DNA from 3 places in the Streptomyces sp. GL_148 genome. Region 2 is predicted to be linked to each of the others. Evidence: riboswitches for the same ligand, from Rfam matches in the RefSeq annotation. Region 2 holds a riboswitch; each other region holds the start of a gene.

Region 1 (6,275 bases), 880 kb from region 2:
GGCCCGGTGGGCACGCTGTCCGCGGCGGCCCTGGCTGCGGGTGTGAACGCGACCTCCGCGACGTACAACCAGTCGTGGGGAACCCAGACCCAGCTGATCATCGGCAACTTCCTGGGGATCATCGTGGTGTCCGTGGCCAGTGTCACCTTGAGCAAGGCGGTGCGCGCGCGCAGGCAGAGCGAACTCGACCAGGTACGCCGGATCGCAGTGGCGGCCCAGGAGGTCGTCCTGCGGCCCGTCCCCGAGCTCCTGGGCCCGGTGCGGGCGGCCAGCATGTGCCTCGCGGCCGGGACCGGAGCACAGGTGGGCGGAGATCTGTACGAGGCCGTACAGACGCGCTACGGCGTCCGGCTGATCGTGGGGGACGTCCGGGGGAAAGGGCTGTCCGCCATACGCGCGGTCGCGGTGGCACTGGGCGCGTTCCGGGAGGCCGTGCACTACGAGGACGAACTGCAGGAGGTCATGAACCATTGCGCGGCCGCGCTGCGGCGGGAGGCCGCCGTCTCGGGTACCTACTCTCAGGCAGAACTTCCCGAAGTACTCCTGGAGGGGTTCACCACCGCGCTCATCGCCCAGGTGCCGGACGAACAGGTGGTGCACCTGGTCAACCGCGGCCATCCTCCTCCGCTGGCGCTCCGCCACGGCAAGGTTCAGACCCTGATGCCGACCTCGCCCATGCCGCCCCTCGGTCTCGAAGACCTCGTGGACGGCCCTCCCGCCACACCGGAGAGCTACCCGTTCCTGCCCGGTGACCGGCTGCTGCTCTACACCGACGGCGTGATCGAAGCCCGCAACCGTGCCGACGACTTCTTCCCGCTGCCGGAGACCATGGAGCAGATACCCGCGGACACCTCCCCACAGGAGTTCCTGGACGAACTGCACCAGGCGTTGATCCGCCATACCGAGGGCCTCTTGACGGACGACGTGGCGATGATCCTCATCGACCGGCTCGTATGAAGCGGGCCGGTACGCGGGCCCGCGCAGCCGGCGCGACGACCGTGTCACCACCCCGCAGCAGGCCTTTCTTCCGACCTGCGCGAGTGGGGCAAGCGGGACCGGGACCCCCCTCCGGTCCCGGCCCCGGCTCAGACGAGCAGCCGGGTCTCGGCGCTCGGCAGTTTGCTCCACCAGTGGCCGTACCGCCGGTAGACCTCCGGTTCGCGGTCGGCCAGGAAGGCCGTCAGCCCCCGGGCCTCGTCGGCGAGCGCCTCCCAGACCTCCTCCCGCAGGGGGTGGAAGGCGGTCGCCTCGATCCCGCCGCCGACGCCGGCCCGAACCCCTCCAGGTAGCGCATGACCAGCGTCCGCAGGGATTCCTCCGCCGCCTCCGGGTCCGCCGGTACCGTGCGCGGCCGGCGCGGGCGTGCAGGGTCAGCCGCATCAAGGTCGACTTGACGACCTCGCGCCCCGTGAAGGCGGCGTCGAGGTCCGCCGGGTCGAAGCCGGAGAGCCGGTTCCACAGCGCGAGGTACGGCGAGGCCGCGTGCTGCGCCTGCAGGGCGACCACCCGGCGGACCGCGTCACCGACGTCCATCACCTCGCGCCGCAGCAGCAACTGCCGTGCGAGCGTGGAGCGGTTGAGCTCCCCTGCGCTGACCTTCATGCCACGACGACCGTCCAGTCCCCCGTCGAAACGGGCAGCCTGACCGGCACCTCGGACAGCGCCTCGGATTCAGATGCTGACGCCCTTCGACCGGAGGTAGGCCAGCGGGTCGATGTCCGAGCCGTAGGAGGGCCCGGTACGGATCTCGAAGTGCAGGTGCGGGCCGGTCGAGTTGCCCGTGGAACCGGAGAGGCCGATGGTCTGCCCGCCGGTGACGTCCTGGCCGGACGAGACGGACAGCTGGGAGAGGTGCGCGTACTGGCTGTACTTGCCGTCGGCGTGCCGGATGACGACCTCGTTGCCGTACGCGCCGCTCCAGCCGGCGGAGACCACGGTGCCGGCGCCGACCGCCTTGACGGTGGTGCCGCTGCTCGCGGCGAAGTCGACACCGGTGTGGTAACCGCTGGACCACATGGAGCCGGCGGTCTTGTACGCGGTGGAGGTGCCGCCACCGACCGGGGCGACGAAGCCGGTCGACGTGGAGCCGCCCTGCTGCTGCTCGGCGGGTGCCTTGGCGGCGGGCGCGGCGGCCTCGTCGAAGGAATCCGACGAATCGCCGGAAGTGGAAGAATCGGAGGAATCGGAGGAAGCGGAGGAAGCGGAGGAAGCGGAGGAAGCGGAGGAAGCGGACTTCTTGGCCGGCTTCGGCGTTTCCGCCGGCGCGGACTCGGCCGGAGCCGAGCCCTTCGCACCGAGCGTGAGCTTGAGCCCCGGGTGGATCAGCGACGGGTTGGTGCCGACGGCCTCGAGGTTGTCCGCGTAGAGCTGTTCCCAGCCACCGGCGAGGTGCCGGTCCGCGGCGATCTTGGAGAGGTAGTCGCCGGGCACCACGGTGTAGACGGTGGGAGCGGCCTGCGCCGCGGCGGGCGCGGCGGCGGGCGCAGCCTGGAGCGCGGCCCCCACCTGCGGAGCCTTGACCGGAGCGGCGGCCGGGACGCCCGCGGCATGGGCGCCGGTGGCGCCGAGCAGCGGAAGCGCGAGGGCCGCGCCACCGGTGCCCGCGACGGCGAACCCGCGGGATATCGAGCGGGACTTGGGACGGCGGTGCTTACCCGTTCCGGACATGTCGAATTCCTCTCCGACGCCTGCGAGGTGAGCTGTCGGGTTCGGACTGGAGATGTCCGGCCGCCTCCGTGCCGGTGAACAGCACATGTACGGCTTCACCCCGAGCTGTCCCGTTATAAAGATCTCGACCGGAGATCCGGAACAGCGGCTTACCTGGTTCCCCCGCTCCTGCCACGCGCGTGAATAGTCGGGTGCGGTTTCCGGTCGGCGGCAGGATTAGGCGGTCCGTCCGGATCGATCGCGAACGTAATCGAGCCCGGCCACGCGGAACAAGTCATGAATTCCCCAACAGAATCTTGAAGATGACGGGCCGCCGGAATTCCGGTCACCCTCCGTCCATTCCGCACCTTCAACAACCGCCCCAGCAAGGCAATTCGCCATTCGCGATCAGCCACTCACCGTCACCGTATGATCTGGCTCACGGGGGCGCGTCCGATCTCGCCTCTCGCTATGGCAAGTTGCCCGCAAGTAGCGCAATTCGGACACGTGCGACGACGACCGCACGGACGACACGGAGGAGCCCTGTGACCCAGCAGATACCCCAGAGCACGCACACCGATCCGGCGGCGCCGGCGCCGGCCCTGACCGGAGTGCGCAACTTCCGCGACGTGGGCGGCTTGCCGACCGCGGACGGCCGAAGGGTCAAGTCAGGACGACTGTTCCGAAGCGGACATCTGGCGCATGCCACCGAAACCGACGCAGACTTCCTCGCCTCGCTCGGACTGCACACCGTCTTCGACTTCCGCAACGACGCCGACCACGCGCTGGAGGGTGCGGACGTGGAGCTGCCCGGCGTGCGCAACGTCGGCATTCCGCTGTCGGATCCGGCCGACGGCCGGGAGTTCTGGAAGATGGTCCGCGAGGGGGACCTGGCGCAGCTCCGCGAGATCCTGGGCGAGGGCAAGGCCGCCGCGCGGATGTCCCGTTCGTACCGGTCGATGATCTTGACCCGTACCGCCGAGCACAGCCGGGTCGTGCACGCGCTCGCCGAGGACAGCGTCCCGGCGCTCATGCACTGCGCCGCCGGGAAGGACCGGGCCGGCCTGTCGATCGCCGTCACCCTGCTCGCGCTGGGCGTCGGGCGGGAGGCGATCCTCGCGGACTACCTGGAGTCGAACGCCCCCCACAACCGCTACCGGGTCCGCCGGGGCAGCGACTCTCCCGAGGCCCGCGCCCCCGAGGTGATGGAGCTGCTCGCCCCGCTCTTCGACGCCCGCGCCCCGTATCTGACCACGGCCTTCGACACCATCGACGAGGAGTGGGGCGGCGTGGAGCGTTACCTCGCCGAGGGTCTCGGGCTGACGCCCGAGACCCTCGACAGGCTCCGCGACCGGCTGCTGGACTGACGCCCCACGAGGTGGGCCGTCGCCCGCCGAGCCACCGGCCCAGCGGTTGACTCAGCGGTTGGCGACGGCCTGCTTCACCAGCGTCCGCCCGAAGTCCCACATCAGCGCGCCGCCGCCGTGGGCCTCGTCCATGACCGCGCGGAAGGCGCCGACGAACCGGTCGACGTCCGCCTCGTCCACGATCAGCGGCGGGATCAGCTTGATCACCTCCAGGTGGTCGCCGGAGACCTGCGTGAGGATCCGGTGCTTCTGCAGCAGCGGCACCACGACCATCTGCGCGAACAGCCCCTTGCGCGCCGCCTGCAGCATGCTCCAGCGGCTCCGCAGACCCAGCGAGGACGGCCGGCCGAACTCGATGCCGATCATCAGCCCGCGTCCCCGTACCTCGTGGAGCAGTTCGTACTCGTCCACGAGCGCGGCGAGCCGCCCGTGCAGCAGGTCGCCCATCGCGCGGGCGCCGGCCACCACCTGCTCGTCCTCCATGACGGACAGGACCGCGAGCCCGGCCGCCATCGCCTGCGCGTTGGAGCCGAAGCTGGCGGAGTGGACGAGCACCCGGTCCATGGAGGAGTAGACCTTCTTGAAGATCCAGTCCTTGCCCAGGGTCGCGCCGACCGGCACGTAGCCGCCGGAGAGCGCCTTGGCCACGCAGACCAGGTCCGGTTCGACTCCGGCCTCGTGCTGGTAGGCGTAGAAGTCGCCGGTCCGTCCGAGGCCGGTCTGCACCTCGTCCGCGATCAGCAGCGCCCCCCGCCGGTGCAGCAGCTCCTGTGCGGCGAGCAGGAACCCGGGCGGGGCGGCGAGCACCCCCTTGCCCTGGATCGGCTCCACGACGAGGGCCGCCACGTCCCCCTTCTTCAGCTCCCGCTCCAGCGCGGCCAGGTCCCCGAGGGCGACCTTGGTGTCCGGCAGCAGCGGCGCGAAGCCGTCGCGGAAGCCGGCCTCGCCGTTGACCGAGAGCGAGCCCGTGGTGAGCCCGTGGAAGGCGTGGTCGCAGTAGAGGACCCTGGGCCGCCCGGTGGCGTACCGGGCGAACTTCAGGGCGGTCTCCACCGCCTCGGTGCCGCTGTTGCCGAAGAAGACCCGGTCCAGGTGCGGGCTGTGGGTGAGCAGCTTCTCGGCCAGCAGCCCGGGCAGCGGCTGGCAGTCGAAGCGGGTGAGGTCGGCGAGCTGGGCGTCCAGCACGTCGTGCAGGGCCTGTCTGACCACCGGGTGGTGGCGGCCCAGGCCCATCACCCCGAAGCCGGCCAGCATGTCGAGGTAGTCGTTGCCCTCGGCATCCCAGAAGTGGGCTCCCTCGGCCCGCACGTAGACCTTGTCGAAGCCGATGGTGTGCAGCATCCGGGGCAGCTGGTGGTTGAGGTGGCGGGCGTGTAGTTCGTACCGCTCGCCACCCCGCTCGGCCAGCAGGGCGCCGAGGTCGAAGCCTTCGCCCCGGCCGCGCTCGCCCGCCTCCTCCCGGCCCACCGGACCCGCGCTCATGCCGACTTGTCCGGCCGGTTCCCGCCCACGGTCTCGCGGACGGCCCGCAGCGACTCCTTCAGCGACCCCATGGTGGCCAGGACGGCCGTGGGCTCGTACCCGCAGTGCGCCATGCAGTTCGCGCAGCGCGGGTCCTTCCCGCGGCCGTACTTGCTCCAGTCGGTTTCCTCGATCAGTTCCCGGTACGTGGGCACGTACCCGTCGCTCATCAGATAGCAGGGGCGCTGCCATCCGAAGAGCGAGTAATTCGGAATGGCCCAGGCGGTGCAGGGGAAATCGGCTTTGCCTTCCAGGAAGTCCAGGAAGAGCGGGGAGTGGTTGAGCCGCCAGCGCCGCCGGTTGCCGCCCGCGAAGGCCTTCTTGAAGAGTTCGCGGGTCTGTTCGACGCCGAGGAAGTGCTCCTGGTCGGGGGCCTTTTCGTAGGCGTAGGCCGGCGAGATCATCATCTCGTCCACCTGGAGATCGTCATTGAGGTAGTTCAGGACCTCGATGATGGTCTGCGGGGTGTCGGTGTTGAAGAAGGTGGAGTTGGTCGTCACCCGGAATCCGCGCCGCTTCGCCTCCTTGATGGCCGCGACCGCCTCGTCGAAGACGCCTTCCTTCGCCACCGACTCGTCGTGTCGCTCGCGCAGACCGTCGATGTGCACGGCGAAGGCGAAGTACGGGGAGGGCGTGAACTTCTCGATCTTCTTGCGGAGCAGCATGGCGTTGGTGCAGAGGAAGACGTACTTCCGCTTCGCCACCAACTGGCGCACGATCTCGTCGATCTGCGGGTGCATC
Region 2 (6,275 bases):
CCAGGGCGGCGAGGAGATCGTCCTCTCCTCCGAGGCCGATGGAGCCGAGGTCGCGCTGGACCGCCTCGCGAAGCTGGTCGCCGAGGGGCTCGAGGAGCTTCCCGAGACCGTCTGACCCTTCGGGTTCAACCCGCAGGACTCGCAGACTTGCAGACTTGCAGGACTTGCACGGCGAAGCCGTTGCCCCCGACCGCCCCGGTCGAGGGCAACGGCTTCGCTGCTTTTCCGCGGGGAAATCCGGTCGGCCCGCGGCCCGTCGACCCGTCGGCCCGGGCGGAAATACACACACCACTGAGGGGCCGAATTCCGGCGGCGGAATAAAGCGCGAGGCGCGGGCGTCAATTACCCCGGCCCGGATATCTCCCCTTTGTATGCGGCGCTTGTTAATGCGGAACGCTTGCCGTGTTTACGGCAGGTTGCAAAGTCCTCACACGCATCCGGTGCGCCCCCGCCGCCCGGTCCACGTGCACCGCGGTCAGCGCCCGCGCCCGCTCGGCGTCGCCCCGGGCCACCGCATCGACGATCGCGCCGTGCTCCGCCCAGGACTCCACGGGCCGCACCGGGGCCTCCACCACGTACATCCAGGCCACCTTGTGCCGCATCTGCGTGAGAAGCGTGATCAGCCCGGGGCTGCCCGAGGCCTGGGAGAGCGTCTCGTGGAACCAGCCTCCCAGGGAGCGCAGATCCTCCCCCTGCCCCCTCCTGGCCCGCTCCTGGCCCAGCCTGACCAGGCCGCGCAGCACCTTGAGGTGGGCCTCGCTGCGCCGCCGGGCCGCCCGGGCGGCCGCGAGGGGCTCCAGGAGCATCCGCAGCTCCAGGAGGTCGGCCGCCTCCTGTTCGGTCGGCTCGGCCACGCAGGCGCCCGCGTGCCGCCGGGTGGTCACGAACCCCTCGGACTCCAGCGTGCGCAGCGCCTCGCGCACCGGGACGCGGGAGACTCCGTAGCGGCGGGCCAGCACCTCCTCGGTCAGCCGGCCGCCGGGCCCGAACACCCCGGAGACGATGTCGTCGCGGATCGCTGTGCATACCGTGTGCGCGGGAATACGCAAGACCGGACCTCCGCCTTTTCGTAGGGCTGTGCGCGTTGCGACTCTATTGCAACACACGATAATTTCCGAGGGCGGCCGGAAATACGAAACATTCACACAACGCGAAGCAGGAAGCACGAAGCAGGAAGCGCGAAGCGCGCGCACGAAGCACGAAGCACGACGAAGGCCCCGGCTCTCAAAGAGCCGGGGCCTTCGCGGAAGACGTGCGGTGAGGCGAGCGGGTCAGACGGTGACGCCGTGCGAGCGCAGGTACGTGACCGGGTTGATGTCCGTACCGTAGTCGGCGCCGGTGCGGGCCTCGAAGTGCAGGTGCGGGCCGCTGGAGTTGCCGGTGGAGCCCGACAGGCCGATCTTCTGGCCGGGGACGACCTGCTGGCCGACGGAGACGCTCAGCGAGGACATGTGGCCGTACTGGGTGTACGTGCCGTCGGCGTGCTTGATGACGACGTTGTTGCCGTACGCGCCGCCGTAGCCCGCCTCGACCACGGTGCCGAGGCCCACGGCGTGCACCTCGGTGCCGGAGGCGGCGTGGAAGTCGATGCCGGTGTGGCTGCCGGAGGACCACATGCCGCCACCCGCGTGGTACTGGGTGCTGACATAGGTGTTGTCGAGCGGGGACACGAAGGTGTTGAGGCGCTTGCGCTCCTCTTCGCGAGCGGCGCGCTCGGCGGCCTCACGCTCGGCCTTGGCCTGCGCTTCGGCCTTCGCCTTGGCCTCGGCGGCCCGCTGCCGGGCGTCGGCCTCGGCCTGCGCCTTGGCGGCGGCGGCCTCGGCGGCGCGCTGCTGGGACTGGGCCTGGGCCTCGACGTCACCGGCGAGCTCGTCGGCCACCACGATGGTGTTGAGGGCGCCGGTGTCCTCCATGGAGGGGGACTTGTCCGCGGCGAACGCGGGGCCGGCCAGGGAGCCCACGACGCCGGTAGCGGCGAGGGCGGCTATGCCGGCGTAGCCGGCGGTCCTGCGGCTCATACGGCTCGAACCACGGTGCTTACCGGCGGCACTACTGCCAAACGCCATGAAGGGGCTGATCCTTTCCTTCCCTCTCGCCTACCGGGTTAGCTGACGGGTTCGGAGCAGGAAGGTCTCCTACGGGCCCCTCTTGCGAGGTGGTCCGATTCACCCCAGGGACACAAGTGGGTCCCCGGCTCCCCAGGCTCGCGCCTGACGGGGACTCGGCGATCACTGCCCGGTGCCGCGGATGCGGCGGTTACAACTGACGGACAGCACGGCCGACGCTAGGCGGATCATCAGTCAATCGCCAAACAGACACGCCTTTTTGTTGCATACGCCACACCACATACAAGCAACCACACCACCAAAGGGACAGGAAAGGGCAAAAGGGACTCCAGCGGACAAGCCGCCGGAGTCCCTTGCCGGATCCCCTTGTGCGACGGGCCAGTTGGTGACCCGTCGGCAGTCAACGGACGGTCAGTTGACGACCACGGTCACTTCGCCGATCCCGAGGGCCCGCACCGGCTCCTCGATCTGCGAGGCGTCGCCGACCAGGACCGTGACCAGGCGGTCCACCGGGAAGGCGCTGACGACCGCCGAAGTGGCCTCCACCGTCCCGGTTTCGGCGAGCCGCGCGTACAACTGCGCCTGGTAGTCGTCCGGAAGCTCCTGCTCGACCTGGTCGGCGAGCGTGCCCGCGACGGAGGCCGCCGTCTCGAACTTCAGCGGGGCCACGCCCACCAAGTTCTGCACGGCCACGTCCCGTTCGGCGTCGGTCAGGCCGCCCGCCGCGAGGGTGCGCAGCACCGTCCAGAGGTCGTCCAGGGCCGGGCCGGTGTTGGGGGTGTCCACCGAGCCGCTGATGGCGAGCATCGAGGCGCCCTTGCCGTCGGCGGTGGAGCGCAGCACCTGGCCGAAGGCGCGCACGCCGTAGGTGTACCCCTTCTCCTCGCGCAGCACCTTGTCCAGCCGGGAGGTGAGCGTGCCGCCCAGGCAGTACGTGCCGAGCACCTGGGGCGCCCAGACCCGGTCGTGCCGGTCGGCGCCGATGCGGCCGATCAGCAGCTGCGTCTGGACCGCGCCGGGCCGGTCCACGATGACCACGCGGCCCGTGTCGTCGGCGGTGATCGGCGGGACCGGGCGCGGGGCGGTGGTGTCACCGGTCCACGCGCCCAGGGTGTCGGCCAGGACGGCGTCCAGGTCGATGCCGGTCAGGTCGCCGACGACCACCGCGGTGGCGGTCGCGGGGCGCACGTGGGCCTCGTAGAAGGCGCGTACGGCCGCGGAGTCGATGCGGGCGACCGTCTCCTCGGTTCCCTGACGCGGGCGCGACATCCGCAGGGAGGCCGGGAAGAGCTCCTTCGAGAGCTGCTTGGCGGCGCGGCGCTGCGGGTTGGCGCTCTCGTGCGGGATCTCGTCGAGCCGGTTGCGCACCAGGCGGTCCACCTCGGCGTCGGCGAAGGCCGGCGCGCGCAGCGCCTCGGCGACCAGCCCCAGCGCCTTGTGCAGGCGGGAGGCCGGGACCTCCAGGGAGACCCGCAGGCCGGGGTGGTCGGCGTGCGCGTCGAGGGTGGCGCCGCAGCGCTCCAGCTCGGCGGCGAAATCCTCGGCGGAGCGCTTGTCGGTGCCCTCGGACAGGGCGCGGACCATGATCGTGGCCACGCCGTCCAGGCCCTCGGGCTCCGCGTCGAGCGGGGCGGCGAGGTTGATCTCGACCGCGACCACCTGCTGGCCCGGGCGGTGGCAGCGCAGCAGGGTCAGGCCGTTGGCCAGGACCCCGCGCTCGGGGGCCGGGAAGGCCCACGGCTGCGGCTCGCCGGCCTCGGGGCGCGGGTGGAAGGTCATCGTGACGGCTGCGGTGTCGCTCACTGCTCCGCCCCTTCGTTCTCGTCGCTCGCGTCGGTCTCTTCGGTGAGGTCGGTGTCGTCGTCCGCGCCGGCTTCGAGCGGCTCGTAGACGAGCACCGCGCGGTTGTCGGGGCGCAGTCGGGCCGCGGCCACGGCCTGCACCTCCTCGGCGGTGATGTCGAGGACGCGCTGGACGGCGGTCAGCGCCAGCTGCGGGTCGCCGAACAGCACCGCGAAGCGGCACAGTTCGTCGGCGCGGCCGGCCACCGTGCTCAGCCGGTCCAGCCACTCGCGCTCCAGCTGGGCCTGCGCGCGCTCCATCTCCTCGGCCGTCGGGCCCTCGGCGGCGAAGCGCGCGAGCTCCTCGTCGACGGCCGCCTCGATGGCGGGCACCTCGACCCCGCTGGAGGTCTTGACGTCCAGCCAGCCCAGCGAGGGCGCGCCGGCGAGGCGCAGCATGCCGAAACCGGCCGCTACGGCGCTCTGGTCGCGGCGCACCAGGCGGTTGTGGAGCCGGGAGGACTCGCCGCTGCCCAGGACGGTCAGCGCCACGTCGGCGGCGTCGCACTCGCGGGTGCCGTCGTGCGGGAGCCGGTAGGCCGCCATCAGCGCGCGGGCCGGAACCTCCTCGACGACCTCCTCGCGCAGCTGCTCCCCCATGATCTCGGGCAGCGAGCCGTCGCGCGGCGGCTGCTTGCCGTCGTGGCCGGGGATGGTGCCGAAGTACTTCTCGACCCAGGCGAGCGTCTTCTCGGGGTCGATGTCGCCGACGACCGAGAGCACCGCGTTGTTGGGCGCGTAGTACGTACGGAAGAACGCGCGCGCGTCCTCCAGGGACGCGGCGTCCAGATCGGCCATGGAACCGATCGGGGTGTGGTGGTACGGGTGGCCCTCCGGGTAGGCCAGGGCCGTCAGCTTCTCGAAGGCCGTGCCGTACGGGACGTTGTCGTACCGCTGGCGGCGCTCGTTCTTGACGACGTCGCGCTGGTTCTCCATGGACTCGTCGTCCAGGGCGGCCAGCAGCGAGCCCATCCGGTCCGCTTCCAGCCACAGCGCGAGCTCCAGCTGGTGGGTCGGCATCGTCTCGAAGTAGTTGGTCCGCTCGAAGCTGGTGGTGCCGTTGAGCGAGCCGCCGGCTCCCTGGACCAGTTCGAAGTGGCCGTTGCCGGAGACGTTCTTCGAGCCCTGGAACATCAGGTGCTCGAAGAGGTGAGCCAGGCCCGTACGTCCCTTGACTTCGTGGCGCGAGCCGACGTCGTACCAGAGGCAGACCGCGGCGACCGGGGTCAGGTGGTCCTCGGACAGCACCACGCGCAGGCCGTTGGCCAGCCGGTGCTCGGTCGCTGTGAGGCCGCCGGAGCCTGCGTGAGCTGTGGCCGTGTGACCCATGGGCATGTGGTCCCTTCGATCGCGATGCAGAGATTCCTGTCAGACCTGCCACTGTATGCAAGCGTGTCGGCAGGCGGAGAAGTTCCCGGCCCAGTCCTGGGTCGGAGTCGGCGTTGTCGGTGCCTCGGGCCACAATGGTCCGCGTCACCCCTGTCCGAAACCGCCCGCCCGCCCGTCCCAGCCCCATCCCAGTCCAGTCCCAGCCCCACCCCGTGAGAGCTCAGCTCATCCCGAATCTTGGTTAAGGAGCCGCGCAGCGATGGCCCGCCGCAGCACGAAGACCCCGCCGCCGCCGGAGGATTTCGAGGAGAAGATCCTCGACATCGACGTCGTCGACGAAATGCAGGGCTCCTTCCTCGAGTACGCGTACTCGGTGATCTACTCCCGCGCCCTGCCCGACGCCCGCGACGGCATGAAGCCGGTGCACCGGCGCATCGTCTACCAGATGAACGAGATGGGCCTGCGCCCCGACCGCGGCTACGTGAAGTGCGCCCGTGTCGTCGGCGAAGTCATGGGCAAGCTGCACCCGCACGGCGACGCGTCGATCTACGACGCCCTCGTGCGCATGGCGCAGCCCTTCTCCATGCGGCTCCCGCTGGTCGACGGCCACGGCAACTTCGGCTCCCTCGGCAACGACGACCCGCCGGCCGCGATGCGGTACACCGAGTCGAAGATGGCCGACGCCGCCTCGCTGATGACGGACGGGATCGACGAGGACACCGTCGACTTCGCCGCGAACTACGACGGCCAGGAGCGGGAACCGGTCGTCCTGCCCGCGGCGTACCCGAACCTGCTGGTCAACGGCGCGTCCGGGATCGCGGTGGGCATGGCCACCAACATGGCCCCGCACAACCTCGGCGAGGTCGTCGCGGCCGCCCGCCACCTGATCCGCTACCCGGAGGCGGACCTGGAAGCGCTGATGCGCTTCGTGCCGGGTCCCGACCTGCCCACCGGCGGCCGGATCGTGGGCCTCTCGGGCATCAAGGACGCCTACGAGAACGGCCGCGGCACCTTCAAGATCCGTGCCACGGTGGCCCTG
Region 3 (6,275 bases), 3.0 Mb from region 2:
CACCAGGGTGCGCGCCTCGGCCAGCGGGACGGTCTCGGCGGCCAGGTCCAGCGCCGCCTCGATGTCGGCCCGTATCGCGGCCACCTGCTCCCCGGTCGGCGGGTCGGTGACGACCCCGTCCACCGTCAGGTGGCGCTCGGTCATCCGGACACAGCCCACGTCGACGGAGCGGGCCGCCCGGACGTGCTCGGTGCCGACCACGAACTCCGTGGAGCCGCCGCCGATGTCCACCACCAGGAAGGGCCGCTCCAGGCCGGTGTGGGCGGTCAGCTCACCGGTGGCGCCGGTGAAGGAGAACTCGGCCTCCTGGCCGCCGCTGATCACCTCGGGCTCGACGCCCAGGATGTCCAGGACGCCCCGGACGAACTCGTCGCGGTTCTCGGCGTCCCGGGAGGCCGAGGTCGCCACGAAGCGCACCCGCTCCGCGCCGAGCTCCTTGATGACCGCCGCGTACTCGCGGCAGGCCGCGAAGGTGCGCTCCAGGGCCTCCGGGGCCAGCCGGCCCGTCTTGTCGACGCCCTGGCCGAGCCGGACGACGATCATCCGGCGGTCCAGCTCGATCAGCTCGCCGGTGGCGCGGTCGAGGTCCGCGACGAGGAGCCGGATGGAGTTCGTACCGCAGTCGACGGCCGCGACCCGGGTCACGCGCCCGCCTCCTCTGCGACGTTCTCGTCGGCCTTCTCGGCGGCCTTCTCGTCCGCCTTCTTCTCGCCGCACGGGGTGACGCAGGCACCCTTGGCCCACCACTCGGGCAGCATCGCCAGGGCCTCGTCGCCGAACGGGTTCACGCCCGGGCCCGCGGCCAGGGAGTGGCCGACCAGCACGTGCAGGCACTTCACCCGGTCCGGCATGCCGCCGGCGCTCGGGAAGCCCTGGAGCACCTCGATGGCGTCGCGGCGGGTGATGTAGTCCTCGTGCGCGGCCCGGTAGGCGGCGGCCAGCTCCGGGTCCACCGCGAGACGGGCCTGCATCTCCTTCATCACGCCGTTGGCCTCCAGCGTGCCGATCGCACCGGCGGCACGCGGGCAGGTCAGGTAGTACAGCGTCGGGAAGGGGGTGCCGTCGGGGAGCCGCGGCGCGGTCTCCACCACGTCCGGCTGCCCGCAGGGGCAGCGGTGCGCGATGGCGCGCAGCCCGCGCGGGGGGCGGCCGAGCTGCTGTTCGAACGCCTCGATGTCGGCGGCGGTCGGCTCGGTCCGGTCGGTCTGGGGCGGGGGCGTCTGCATGCCTGGAGGAAGTCTTTTCGTTCTCGTGGATGGGTGGGACTCAGTCGCCCGGGCGGTCGGCCTTGTCGACGCCGTCCCAGACGTTGGAGTACCAGGGCCGGTCGGTGGCGGCCTGTCCGCTGCGGCGCTGCTCGGCGCCGCCGGCTCCGGGGTCGGTCATGATGTAGCTGATCTCCCCCGGCCGGACGAAGTGCAGGTGCTTGCGCGCCTGCTGCTCGGCGTACGCGTTGTCCTGCCAGCGGGCCTTCTCGTCGCGCAGTCGTTCCAGCCGGTCCCGCGCGGTGACGGCGTCCTTCTGCTGCTTCGCGATCTCCGAGCGCTGGGACACGTACTGGCGCATCGGATACGCGAGGGCGACGACCAGGGTACAGAGGACGAGGACGAGCAGGGCGGCCCGGCCGGTGAGCCGGCTGCGGCGGACCTGCCGGCGGGACTGCGAGCGGTACACGTGCGCCGCGGTCCGCTCACCCAGCTGCTTGAGCCTGGTCGCGGTCGAGAACGTGGCGAACCGGTCCCGGTTCCCGGCCATTGATCCGCCTCCCCTATATGCGCACGACGCACTACGTCCCCGCACACGGTACGGGACCGAGTGCGGGGACGTAGGGAGGCTTGCGCCCTGAAGGACTGATCAGCCCTTGAAGCGCGGGAACGCGCTGCGACCCGCGTACACCGCGGCGTCGTCGAGGATCTCCTCGATGCGCAGCAGCTGGTTGTACTTGGCGACGCGGTCCGAGCGGGCCGGGGCGCCGGTCTTGATCTGGCCGCAGTTCACGGCGACGGCGAGGTCGGCGATGGTGACGTCCTCGGTCTCACCGGAGCGGTGCGACATCATGCACTTGAAGCCGTTGCGCTGGGCCATCTCGACGGCGTCCAGGGTCTCGGTCAGCGAACCGATCTGGTTCACCTTGACGAGCAGGGCGTTCGCCGAGCCCTCTTCGATGCCGCGGGCGAGACGCTCGGGGTTGGTGACGAAGAGGTCGTCGCCGACGATCTGGACCTTGGAGCCCAGGCGGTCGGTGAGGGTCTTCCAGCCCGACCAGTCGTCCTCGAACAGCGGGTCCTCGATGGAGACGAGCGGGTACGCCTCGACGAGCTCGGCGTAGTAGTCCGTCATCTCGGCGGCCGAGCGGGACTTGCCCTCGAACTCGTAGTTGCCGTCCTTGTAGAACTCGGACGCGGCGACGTCGAGCGCGAGCGCGATCTGGGTGCCCGGGACGTAGCCGGCCTGCTTGATGGCCTCGACGATGAGGTCGAGCGCGGCGCGGTTCGACTCCAGGTTCGGCGCGAAGCCGCCCTCGTCGCCCAGGCCGGTGGAGAGGCCCTTGGTGTGCAGGACCTTCTTGAGGGTGTGGTAGACCTCGGCACCCCAGCGAAGGGCCTCGGAGAAGGACTCCGCGCCGATCGGGGCGATCATGAACTCCTGGATGTCGACGTTGGAGTCGGCGTGCGACCCACCGTTCAGGATGTTCATCATCGGAACGGGCAGCAGGTGCGCGTTCGGGCCGCCGAGGTAGCGGAAGAGCGGCAGGTCCGAGGCCTCGGACGCGGCGTGCGCGACGGCGAGGGAGACACCGAGGATGGCGTTGGCTCCGAGGGAGCCCTTGTTCTCGGTGGCGTCCAGGTCGATCATCGCCTGGTCGATCAGGCGCTGCTCGGTGGCGTCGTAGCCGACGAGCTCCGGGCCGATCTGCTCGATGACGGCGAGGACGGCCTTCTCCACGCCCTTGCCCATGTAGCGGTTGGGGTCACCGTCACGGAGCTCTACGGCTTCGAACGCTCCGGTGGAGGCGCCGGACGGGACTGCAGCACGGCCGGTGCTGCCATCGTCGAGGCCCACCTCGACCTCGACCGTGGGGTTGCCTCGGGAGTCCAGGATTTCCCGGGCTACGACGACGTCGATGGACGGCACGAGCATCTCCTTCTGGGATGTGACGCTGGGTGTGCGGTGGCATGTCAGGCCGTGGGATGGCCTTGCCGCTTAGAGCCTAACCGCCTCGGGGCACTCGGCCAGCCGACCGCCCGGGTCCTGGGACGAAAAAGGGCCTGAATGCCCCTCTTACAGGACATAGGGCTCTTGATCACCGGTCGTTCCGGAGGGTCCGTCAGGCCGGAGACACCTGCACACAGCACCGCCCGGCACGCAGGGTGTTGCGCGCCGGGCGGTGGAATTACGTGGTGGAACTACTGCGTGTCGTCGCGAAAGTAGCCACGACCGTTCTCACAGGTTTCAGCTGAGCTTCAGCTTCTGGCCCGGGAAGATCAGGTCGGCGTCCGAGACGATGTCCTTGTTGAGCTCGAAGAGCTTCTCCCAGCCACCGGACACGTTGTTCGCGTCGGCGATCGCACCCAGCGTGTCGCCGGACTTGACCGCGTAGGAGCCGTTGCCCGTCTTGGGGGCTTCGGTCTTCGGCGCGGCGGCCGGACGCTCGGAGCGGGTGGTCGGAGCCTCGACGCGCTTGGTCTCCTTCTTCGGAGCCTCGGTCTTCTTCTCCTGCTTCGGCTGCGTCTTCGGCTTGGTGGGGGTCTGGGCCGAGCCGCCGGTGTAGGAGGAGTTCGACAGGCCCACGCCGCAGTGCGGCCAGGCGCCCTTGCCCTGGCCCTTGAGGACCTTCTCGGCGATGGCTATCTGCTGCGACTTGGAGGCCTGGTTGGCCTGCGCGGCGTACGTCTTGCCGCCGTACGCGGCCCACGTGGAGGACGAGAACTGCAGGCCACCGTAGTAGCCGTTGCCCGTGTTGATGGACCAGTTGCCGCCGGACTCGCACGAGGCGACGCGGTCCCACTCGCCAGCGGTCGCGGCGGAAGCGGTGCCCGCAGCCATCAGGGGAGCCGCGACGGCGACACCCGCGACACCGGCCAGCGTGACGATGCGGACGGCCTTGGAGCCGCGACGGTGCTTGCCCTTGCCGGAAAGCAGCATGGAGTTCTCCTCACCGACGCCTACGAGGTGAGCTGTCGGGTTCGGGCGAGTGAGTGCCCGGCCGAGCGACCTAGCGCTTGGCTTAACCCCTAGCCGGCTGAAGTGACCGTCTCTCAACGGCCGCCACCGGCGCCTACCTTGGTTCCCCCGCTCCTGCCTTCGGCGCTTTACGCGACGAGTGTTCCCTCCGTCCGCCGGCAGGATTCGGCGATGCGGTCGAAGGAGCCCGCGGTGGCGAGCGATTCAGAAGGTAGACAGGTCTCCCCCCGATGTTCAACGAGCGACATCGGGGGGAGACGGTGCCTACTTGCGCTCCCCGGAAGGGCGTTTGCGCAGGTGAGGGCGGGGTTTGCGGAACCCTGCGGGCGGGACACGCCAGTTGACCTGAAGAGACACATGTCTCACTTACAGAAAACGGACAATCAGCTGGTTCCGGGCGCCTCAAGTGTCCTTATTGATGCGTTAGATCCAGGTTCTGGCCGGGCTTGATCAGGTCCGCGTCGCCGCCGATGACCTGCTCGTTGGCCTCATAGAGACCCTTCCAGCCGCCCTTCACTCCGTTGGCGTCCGCGATCGCGATCAGGCTGTCGCCCGCCTTCACGGTGTACGTCGGGTCCGACGCGGCGTCAGGCGCGGCGGGCGTCTCGACGGCGGCCGGGCCGCGGTGCTTGCCGCCGCCCTCGGACGCACCGGGGGTCGCCGGAGCGGTCGGGGAGGCGGACTCGCCGGGTGCGGCCGGAGTCGTCGGGGCCGTGGGATCAACCGGGTTGACCGGGTTTGACGGGTTCCCCGAATTGCCCGGGTTCGTCGGCTTCGTCGAGTTCCCCGGGTCGGACGGGGTCACCGGAGCCGTCGGGTCCACCGGCAGGGTCGGACCCACCGGCAGGGTCGGATCCGCGGACGGCGGTGCGGGAGTGGTGGGGTCCGCCGGCGCCGTGGGGTCCGTCGGGCTCGTGGGAGGCGTCGGGTCGCCCGGGAGGCCGGGAGGCGACGTCTGGGGGTCCGGCGGGGGCATGACGGGCAGTTCGCCGGGCACGCCGATCGGATAGTCGGGCAGCACCGAGGCCGACGGGCCCGGACCCTTCTGCGACGGGGCCCCGAAGTCCGTGGACGGCTTGCCCGAGCCGGTGTGCGGCACGGAGTCGTCCGGGCGGGACGGGGCGGGGGCGGCGGATCCGGAACCGCCGGGCAGGCCCGGGTCCACCTCGGCGGCGGGCGCGTCCTGCGTCAGACCGGCCTGCACCGCGCACAGCGGCCACGCCACGGGGCCCCGGGAGGCCAGGACCCGTTCGGCCACAGCGATCTGCTGGGAGCGGCTGGCGAGGTCGGCGCGCTCGGCGAAGTCGAGCCCGCCGGCGCTCTTCCACTCCTCCTGGCTGAACTGCAGCCCGCCGTACGCGCCGCCGCCGAAGTTGGCGCTCCACGTACCCCCGCTCTCGCACTCGGCGACCTTGTCCCACGTGGAGGTCTCCGCGGCGCTCGCGCCGGTGGCCGCGAGCAGCGGCAGGGCGAGTGCGGTGCCGGTGATTCCGGCGGTGACGACAAGTGCGGGCACTTGTCGGGGGCGTCTGTGGCGGCCGTTCCCGGAACGCATGAGGCTGCACCTTTCGCATAACGGCGGGGTAACGGCAGAACCTAGCGGCCTTCGAACGCCAGTCACAAGTTTGGGCAGCGAACTGACTTCCGGTCAGGCGGGTTTCAGGCGTTTTGGGCGGTTGATTCGGCCGTGAAGCGGACCGGAAGCGTCCGCAGCCCCCGCATGATGAGCCCCCCGCGCCACCGCAGCTCCTCGACAGGCACGGCCAGTTCCAGATCGGGCAGCCGCGTCAGCAGCGTCGCGAGCCGGAGACGACTCTCAGGGTCTCCGCCACACGCACCGTCACTCGCAGCGGCGGGATCGTCGGCCTGACGTACACCGGTGTCCCCGCGCGCTGCTCGTTCAGCCGCGTCACCAGCAGCGGCCATGCCCCCTGCTGACGCTCCGCACGCCGGTCCGCTCCTCCTCCGCCACGTCGGCGGGTACATCCTGCTTCGCGGCCACGTGCCATTGCGTCACTGGGCAGCGCGTGCCGGCCTTCTTCTTGAAGCGGTGGCTCTCCGTCTCGACCCGGACCGCGAACAGGCTGAAC

What was found. Region 2 has a riboswitch for cyclic di-AMP ahead of AC3IYI_RS29865 (M23 family metallopeptidase). Riboswitches for the same ligand answer to the same signal wherever they lie in the genome.
Region 1: it holds a riboswitch for cyclic di-AMP, as region 2 does, so the genes downstream of both, AC3IYI_RS33505 (peptidoglycan DD-metalloendopeptidase family protein) here and AC3IYI_RS29865 (M23 family metallopeptidase) in region 2, are expected to answer to the same signal.
Region 3: it holds a riboswitch for cyclic di-AMP, as region 2 does, so the genes downstream of both, AC3IYI_RS15860 (transglycosylase family protein) here and AC3IYI_RS29865 (M23 family metallopeptidase) in region 2, are expected to answer to the same signal.

What each region holds. Positions count from the first base shown of each region.
Region 1 is NZ_CM174396.1:7,415,545-7,421,819, reverse strand. It holds gene AC3IYI_RS33515 (PP2C family protein-serine/threonine phosphatase) at 1-957, shown strand, start outside; partial or broken gene AC3IYI_RS33510 (DNA glycosylase AlkZ-like family protein) at 1,309-1,602, opposite strand; gene AC3IYI_RS33505 (peptidoglycan DD-metalloendopeptidase family protein) at 1,672-2,667, opposite strand; cyclic di-AMP (ydaO/yuaA leader) riboswitch at 2,670-2,867, opposite strand; gene AC3IYI_RS33500 (tyrosine-protein phosphatase) at 3,192-4,013, shown strand; gene AC3IYI_RS33495 (aspartate aminotransferase family protein) at 4,065-5,495, opposite strand; gene hpnH (adenosyl-hopene transferase HpnH) at 5,492-6,275, opposite strand, start outside.
Region 2 is NZ_CM174396.1:6,533,407-6,539,681, reverse strand. It holds gene AC3IYI_RS29875 (HPr family phosphocarrier protein) at 1-115, shown strand, start outside; gene AC3IYI_RS29870 (GntR family transcriptional regulator) at 384-1,049, opposite strand; gene AC3IYI_RS29865 (M23 family metallopeptidase) at 1,272-2,066, opposite strand; cyclic di-AMP (ydaO/yuaA leader) riboswitch at 2,079-2,237, opposite strand; gene AC3IYI_RS29860 (M16 family metallopeptidase) at 2,478-3,845, opposite strand; gene AC3IYI_RS29855 (M16 family metallopeptidase) at 3,866-5,236, opposite strand; gene AC3IYI_RS29850 (DNA gyrase/topoisomerase IV subunit A) at 5,496-6,275, shown strand, end outside.
Region 3 is NZ_CM174396.1:3,498,251-3,504,525, forward strand. It holds gene AC3IYI_RS15840 (Ppx/GppA phosphatase family protein) at 1-645, opposite strand, end outside; gene AC3IYI_RS15845 (DUF501 domain-containing protein) at 642-1,226, opposite strand; gene AC3IYI_RS15850 (FtsB family cell division protein) at 1,267-1,755, opposite strand; gene eno (phosphopyruvate hydratase) at 1,855-3,141, opposite strand; gene AC3IYI_RS15860 (transglycosylase family protein) at 3,454-4,146, opposite strand; cyclic di-AMP (ydaO/yuaA leader) riboswitch at 4,149-4,321, opposite strand; gene AC3IYI_RS15865 (transglycosylase family protein) at 4,598-5,701, opposite strand; partial or broken gene AC3IYI_RS15870 (cytochrome P450) at 5,845-6,018, opposite strand; gene AC3IYI_RS15875 (hypothetical protein) at 6,095-6,275, opposite strand, start outside.